One region of the Mesorhizobium shonense genome, then DNA from elsewhere that is predicted to be linked to it. Evidence: predicted binding sites of a transcription regulator. Region 1 holds the regulator's gene; each other region holds the start of a gene.
What was found. The regulator PhoB, encoded in region 1, activates phosphate uptake and scavenging genes when phosphate is short. The targets are predictions, from matches to a motif close to TGTCATNNANCTGTCAT.
Positions count from the first base shown of each region.

Region 1 (2,265 bases):
CTGTTCGCGCTGATCGACCCGGCGCCGGTCGCCATGGTCGGCGTCAGCGCGGCGGCTTTCGACCTGATCGAGCCGGCGCTGCGGGAAGCCATCGCCCAGACCGCCGGCGGCCAGCACTCCAAATCGATCTCCTTCGACACCGAGCCGAACGAATTGCCGCTGATCCGCGAAGGCTGCGCCATGCGCGCGCTGAGCTTCGTCGACCAGGAGATTTTCGCGCCGGGCGCCCAAGCGCGAGCGGGGATGGGCAAGAACGTAGCCTGATCAGCCTTGAAGTGATCGTTGGGTTCCGTGTCCTGCCAGGCGCCGGAGATTAGCGAAAGCCCCGCAGCTTCGTCATTCCAGGGCGAAGCAGGAGCGAAGCTCCGTCGCGGAGACCCTGGAATCCATGCCGTTACCTCGGACGCAGGGCGCGGAGCAGAATTCTGCACCGCCGCGGCGCGTGGAAGTCACGGCATGGATCCTCGGGTCTTCGCCGCGTCGCTACGCTCCTTGCTCCGCCCGTGGATGACGAAGCAAAAGCGTCTCGGCTACTCCCCAGCGTGGATGTTGGAAGTGCATAACCTGTCAGAACATCGGTGCCTGAAACTTAATCCTCGCGGATCGCGTAGCCAGCCCCGCGTATCGTGCGGATGACGTCGGGCATGCGGCCGTTGTTGACCGCCTTGCGCAGGCGTCCGACATGCACGTCCACGGTGCGCTCGTCGATATAGATCGTCTCGCCCCAGACATTGTCGAGCAGCTGGCTGCGCGAGAACACGCGGCCGGGATGCCGCATCATGAATTCGAGCAGCCGGAACTCGGTTGGGCCGAGCCTGATCTCGCTCTTCTTGCGGTAGACGCGGTGCGATTCACGGTCGAGCACGATGTCGCCGACCTTGAGCACGCTGGACAGCACCTCCGGCTTGGCACGGCGCAACAGCGCCTTGACCCTGGCCATGAATTCCGGCGTCGAGAACGGCTTGACCAGGTAGTCGTCGGCCCCCGTCGAGAGGCCGCGCACCCTGTCGCTTTCCTCGCCGCGCGCGGTCAGCATGATGATCGGCAGCCGTTCGGTCTCCGGCCGCATCCTGAGGCGCCGGCAAAGCTCGATGCCGGAAACCGCCGGCACCATCCAGTCGAGCACCAGAAGGTCGGGCACGTTCTCCTGCAGGCGGATCTCGGCCTCGTCGCCGCGGGTCACCACCTCGACCTGATAACCCTCGGATTCGAGATTGTAGCGGAGCAGCACCCCCAGCGGCTCCTCGTCCTCCACCACCATGATGCGTGGGGCGATCATTTGTCAGGCACCTTTGCTCAGGCCGCCGGCGCCGACATCGCCGTCTCGTCCTGCTTCGGACGATTCGCGGGCAATTGGGTGCCGGTCAGCACGTAATAGGCATTCTCGGCGATGTTGGTGACATGGTCGCCGATGCGCTCCAGATTCTTGGCGCAGAACAGGAGATGCGTACAGGCCGTGATGTTGCGCGGATCCTCCATCATGTAGGTCAAAAGCTCGCGGAAGACGGAGGTGTATTTGACGTCGACGCGCTCGTCGTCGTTCCGGAGCTTGGCAAGCGCCGTGGCGTCGCCCGCGGTGTACTCCTCGATCACGCCCTGGACCTGGATCAGCACCAGCTGCGCCATCGAGTCGATGGAATGCGACAGGTCGCGCGGCGCCGCGCTGACGCCGACCGAGCCGACCCGCTTGGCGATGTTCTTGGCGAGATCGCCGATGCGCTCGAGGTCGCCGGCCATGCGGATCGCGCCGACCACGCTGCGCAGGTCGTCGGCCATCGGCTGGCGCTTGGCGATCAGCGTGATGGCGCGGTCGTCGAGCTCGCGCTGGCGCGCGTCCATGATGGCGTCGTCGGAGACGACGCGCTGCGCCAAAGCATTGTCGGAATTGAGCAGAGCCTTGGTCGAGGCGCCGACCATCGAGCCGGCAAGATCGCCCATGTCACGGATGAGCCGGCTGATCTGCCCGAGATCCTCGTCGAAGGAAGCGACCGTATGGGCCATGATTTATGTCCTCGTATGAACTCAGCCGAAGCGGCCGGTGATGTAGTCCTGCGTGCGCTTCTCGCGGGGCGAGGTGAAGATCTTCTCGGTCCGGTCGAACTCGACCAGCTCGCCCAAATACATGAACGCCGTCTGCCGCGACACGCGCGCCGCCTGCTGCATGTTGTGGGTGACGATCACGATCGTGTAGTCGGCCTGCAGTTCGTCGATCAGTTCCTCGATCTTGGCGGTCGACAAAGGATCGAGCGCCGAGGCCGGCTCGTC
Region 1 is NZ_JBEPLM010000012.1:237,718-239,982, forward strand. Features, by position in the region: gene ABID26_RS27135 (ROK family transcriptional regulator) at 1-264, shown strand, start outside; gene phoB (phosphate regulon transcriptional regulator PhoB) at 590-1,279, opposite strand; gene phoU (phosphate signaling complex protein PhoU) at 1,297-2,004, opposite strand; gene pstB (phosphate ABC transporter ATP-binding protein PstB) at 2,023-2,265, opposite strand, start outside.

Region 2 (2,265 bases), on a different contig from region 1:
TCTCTTCCATGCCGGGGCCGTTGGGACCGCGATAGGAGCGCATGTCGAGGAAGAAGACGTCGAGCAACGGCCCGTGGGCGATCTTGCGGTAGACGCGACCGGGCTCCGACGGCTCGTAGCGGATCGTCGTCATCTCATGGAAAGCGCGCGCCGCGCGGGCCGCCAGCACATGGATGGATTTTTCGCTGTAGCGGTTGTCCGCGGTGAGATCCTTCGAATCCGACCAGTTGTTCAGCACCTCGTGGTCGTCCCACTGGTAGAAGGTCGGGCAGATGGCGGAGAGACCCAACACGTGCTTGTCCATCATGTTGTACTTCCACTGGTCGCGGTATTCGTCCAGCGTCTCGGCGACCTTGCGCTTGCCGTCGACCATGACGACGTTTTTCCACTTGCCGCCGCCGGGCAGATCGACCTCGTCCTTCATGGCGCCGTCGGCATAGATCGTATCGCCGGAATGCAGGAAGAAGTCGGGCGTGTGCTTGGCGATGGTGGAGTAGGTCTTCATGCCGATGTCGTCGATGCCCCAGCCCTGACCGGCGGTATCGCCCGACCAGGCGAAGCGCACGTCGCGCTTGGAGGCCGGCGCGGTGCGGAAACGGCCGACGATCGGCTCGGAGACGGCGTTGATGTCGGAAAGGTCGGCGGCGACCATGCGGTAAAAAATGTCCTGGTCGGAGGCGAGGTCGGTGAGCAGCCGCTTTACCGTATAGTCGCTGGCCGGCGAGGTATCGATCGGCGCAAGCCTCGTCGCATCGGAAAAGCTCTCAGTCGTCGACACTTCGTACATGACGCGCGCCGGGCGGTCGGTGCGGGTCCAGACCATGCCGGAGGTGGCGTCGACGTCGCCGGACTGGACACCGTGGGTGAAGGCCGGGCGCTGGCTGGCGCGCGAATAGTAGGGCAGCGCGAGACCGGAGGCGCCGACAAGGCCAAAGGCGCTGGCTGAGGTGACGAAAGCGCGGCGGGTCAACGAGAGCTTGTTCATGGCTGTCTCCGGATGGCGTTGAACGGGACCGCCAAGCTCTCGCCTCAATGTTTCAGGCGCATATCGGAACCATGAAGTTTTGATAACAGTGAACAGGTGATCTCCCCCCTCGAGGGGGAGATGTCGCCGAAGGCGACAGAGGGGGTCGCCTCGCGTGGAGTGCCAACCCCCCTTCGCAGCAGTAGGCCGAGCCCGGTCGGCCCGACCCCCTCTGGCCGCTCCGCGGCCATCTCCCCCGAGGGGGGAGATTAAGCCACCTCAAGCCGCTTGCGGCTCCGGTTCGAAAGCCGGCTTGGTGGTATTGATCAACAGCGAGATACAGGCCGCCGCGATACCCGTCATACCCGCGATCATGAACGCAAGCTCGTAGTTGCCCTGCAATTCCCGCATCGTGCCGCCGAAGGCAGCAGCCGCGGCCGCACCCACCTGGTGGCCGGCGACGATCCAGCCGAAGACGATCGGGCCGCTGCGGTCGCCGAAGGCTTCGTTGGCGAGCCGCAGCGTCGGCGGCACCGTGGCGATCCAGTCGAGCCCATAGAGCACGGCGAAGATGATCAGGCTGACCGCCGAGAAGCCCGAATAGGGCAGATAGATCAGCGACAGGCCGCGCACGGCATAATAGACACCGAGCAGCTTGCGCGGATCGAAGCGGTCGGTGAGCCAGCCGGACAGCGTCGTGCCGATCAGGTCGAAGATGCCCATCATCGATAAGAGCCCGGCCGCCTGCACCTCGCCGATGCCCATGTCGCCGCAAAAGGCGATGAGATGCGTGCCGACGAGACCGTTGGTGGTGAAGCCGCAGACGAAGAATGTGGCGAAGAGATACCAGAACACCCTGGTACCTGCCGCGCGGCGCAGCGTGTTGAGCGTATGCGCCAGGAAATTGCCTTGCGAGGCCGGCGAAACCGGCGGCACGTCGTCCGCGTCGGCGCCGAAGCGCACCTGGCCGATCGAGGCCGGACGCTCCGGCACCAGCAGGAGGACGAGCGGGATCAGCGCGGCCGTTGCCAGCGCCACGGCGATCGCCACCGGCTTCCAGCCGCCGGCCTGGGCCAGCGAGGCGATCAAAGGCAGGAACACCAGCATGCCGGTGGCGCTGGAGGCCGACATCAGCCCCATCACCAGACCGCGATTGGTCTTGAACCAGCGATTGACGATCGTCGCGCCGAGCACGCTCGCCACCGCGCCCGAGCCGATGCCGGAAAACACGCCCCAGGTGATGAAGAGATGCCAGGGCTCGGTCATCAGCAGGCTGAGCGCCGTCGAGCCCGACATGATCA
Region 2 is NZ_JBEPLM010000016.1:21,293-23,557, reverse strand. Features, by position in the region: gene ABID26_RS29600 (alkaline phosphatase D family protein) at 1-985, opposite strand, end outside; gene ABID26_RS29595 (MFS transporter) at 1,244-2,265, opposite strand, start outside.
Region 2: ABID26_RS29600 (alkaline phosphatase D family protein) is a predicted target of PhoB. The motif match lies at 1,057-1,073, and genes of this name have one in related genera.

Region 3 (2,265 bases), on a different contig from region 1:
TTCCTGCATGCCACGCAGCGCGCGATCGGCATCGGCGAGCTGGCCAAGGGGCTCAACGCGCCGCGTTCGACGACCTACACGCTGGTGCGCGAGCTGGTCGATGCCGGCCTGCTGGAGATGGCCGGCGACGGCAATCGCGTCTATTTCGGCAAGAAGCTCTACCTCTATGGAATGGCCTATATGCGCGGCAACGACCTGTTGCGGCGCGGACGGCAGGAGGTCGACGCGCTGTCGCGCGAGACGGGCGAGACCTCGGAGCTCTGCATGCTGCAGAGCGGCCGCTACACGATCGTCCATTCGAGCCCAGGCACCCGGCCGTTCCGTATCAGCTCCGCCACCGGCCTGCAGATACCGCTGCCCTGGACAGCTTCCGGCCGGCTGCTGCTCGCCGGCCTCGAACGCAATCGGATCGAAGCCATGATCTGCGAGGACGATCTCGTGCTGCCCGACGGCCGCAAGATCGAGCTCGAGGATTTCATCGACGACATCGGAAAAGCCCGCGTCACCGGCTATTGCGTGACGTCGGGCCTCGTCGACGCCTATACCAAATGCCTGGCGGCGCCGGTCTTTTCAGCGCCCGGCACGGTCGAGGCGACGATGTGCCTGGTGGTGCCGATCGACACCTCGCAGGAGCGGACAGGCGAACTGGTCGCGCTGCTGCGCGAGCGCGCGGCGCGGCTTTCGATCTCGTAGGACGAGCGAAAAGTTTCGGCTAAAGCGCGTCGCGCTGAAATGGATCCAGGCGCCGCGCTTCAATCCTGGGCGACATGCATTAGGCGATGATGTCGGGGATGATGCGGTCTTCGAGCGCCATCAGCCGGTCCTTCAGCAGAAGCTTCTTCTTCTTCATGCGCTGGATCTGTAGCGGGTCGCAACCCATGGCGATCATCGCGTTGATGGCGGCGTCGAAATCGGCGTGTTCCTGTTTGAGCCGGGAATATTCTAGGCGTATCTCAGCCTGTTCCTGTTCGGACATTATCTACCGTCTGCGTATGCGTCGCCCAGGGATGGGCCTTTGGGCGGGGCCGGTGGGGTTTGTGACTTGTCGGTCTTGTCACCGGCGCGCCGCTGATATCACATTTCACATTGTCGTGGAATGCTACCACTGGGCATTCGACATCGAGATTGGTTGGTGGCAGACTGTCATTGTGCCGTCACAGTAGCGACCTGCGGTGGACGAGCCTGCGGCGGCTGCAATCGAGGAAACCATGAAAGGGAGAACCAATCATGTCTCTTGCATCCCATCTTGATGAGCTGCAGCGGAAGCACGGCGACATCGAGCGCGAAATCACCGATGCGATGATGCATCCTTCGGTAGACGACCTCGAAATCGCCAATCTCAAGCGGCGCAAGTTGGCAATCAAGGACGAGATTGAAAAGCTGAAGGCGAAACCGACGGCACACTGAAGCTCCTCTAGGCAACATCACCGCACCCGTCGTGGTGCAACCCCACCGGTGGCAAGAAATGCCGCCGGGTTGGTGCTTTACACCGAAATTACCTGACCATTTTCGGGGCGCGTCTCGCAACCCGATGTGGTTGGTTGAGTTGCGCGGCCGCCGATCAAGGTCAGCCGATTTGCGGACCGTGGCTGCCGCTTGCCATTGACAAGCCATCTTTGCTCCGCCACCTCATGCCCGGAACTTCCAGATGAAGGCGGCCGGCATGACCGGATATTTTTCTTCTCCTTTCCCGCGCCGGGCATCAGTCGGCGTCGACGTCGGCGGCGTGACGGTCGGCGGCGGCGCGCCGGTCGTCGTGCAGTCGATGACCAACACCGACACCGCCGATGTCGACCAGACCGTCGCCCAGGTCGCGGCGCTCAATCGCGCCGGCTCGGAGATCGTGCGCATCACCGTCGATCGCGACGAGAGCGCTGCCGCCGTGCCGCGCATCCAGGAGAGGCTGTTGAGGCTCGGCGTCAACGTGCCGCTGGTCGGCGATTTCCACTATATCGGCCACAAGCTGCTCGCCGATCACCCGGCCTGCGCCGAGGCGCTGGCGAAATACCGCATCAATCCCGGCAATGTCGGCTTCAAGGAGAAGAAGGACCGCCAGTTCGCCGCGATCGTCGAGATGGCGATCAGGTACGACAAGCCGGTGCGCATCGGCGTCAACTGGGGCTCCCTCGACCAGGAGCTCCTGACCCGGCTGATGGACGAGAACCAGGCCCGGGGCTCGCCACTCACCGCGCAGGAAGTCACCCGCGAGGCGATCGTGCAGTCGGCGATCCTGTCGGCCGAGATGGCGGAAGAGATCGGGCTCGG
Region 3 is NZ_JBEPLM010000022.1:42,336-44,600, reverse strand. Features, by position in the region: gene ABID26_RS33350 (IclR family transcriptional regulator) at 1-693, shown strand, start outside; gene ABID26_RS33345 (YdcH family protein) at 773-976, opposite strand; gene ABID26_RS33340 (YdcH family protein) at 1,228-1,407, shown strand; gene ispG (flavodoxin-dependent (E)-4-hydroxy-3-methylbut-2-enyl-diphosphate synthase) at 1,664-2,265, shown strand, end outside.
Region 3: ABID26_RS33340 (YdcH family protein) is a predicted target of PhoB. The motif match lies at 1,142-1,158, and genes of this name have one in related genera.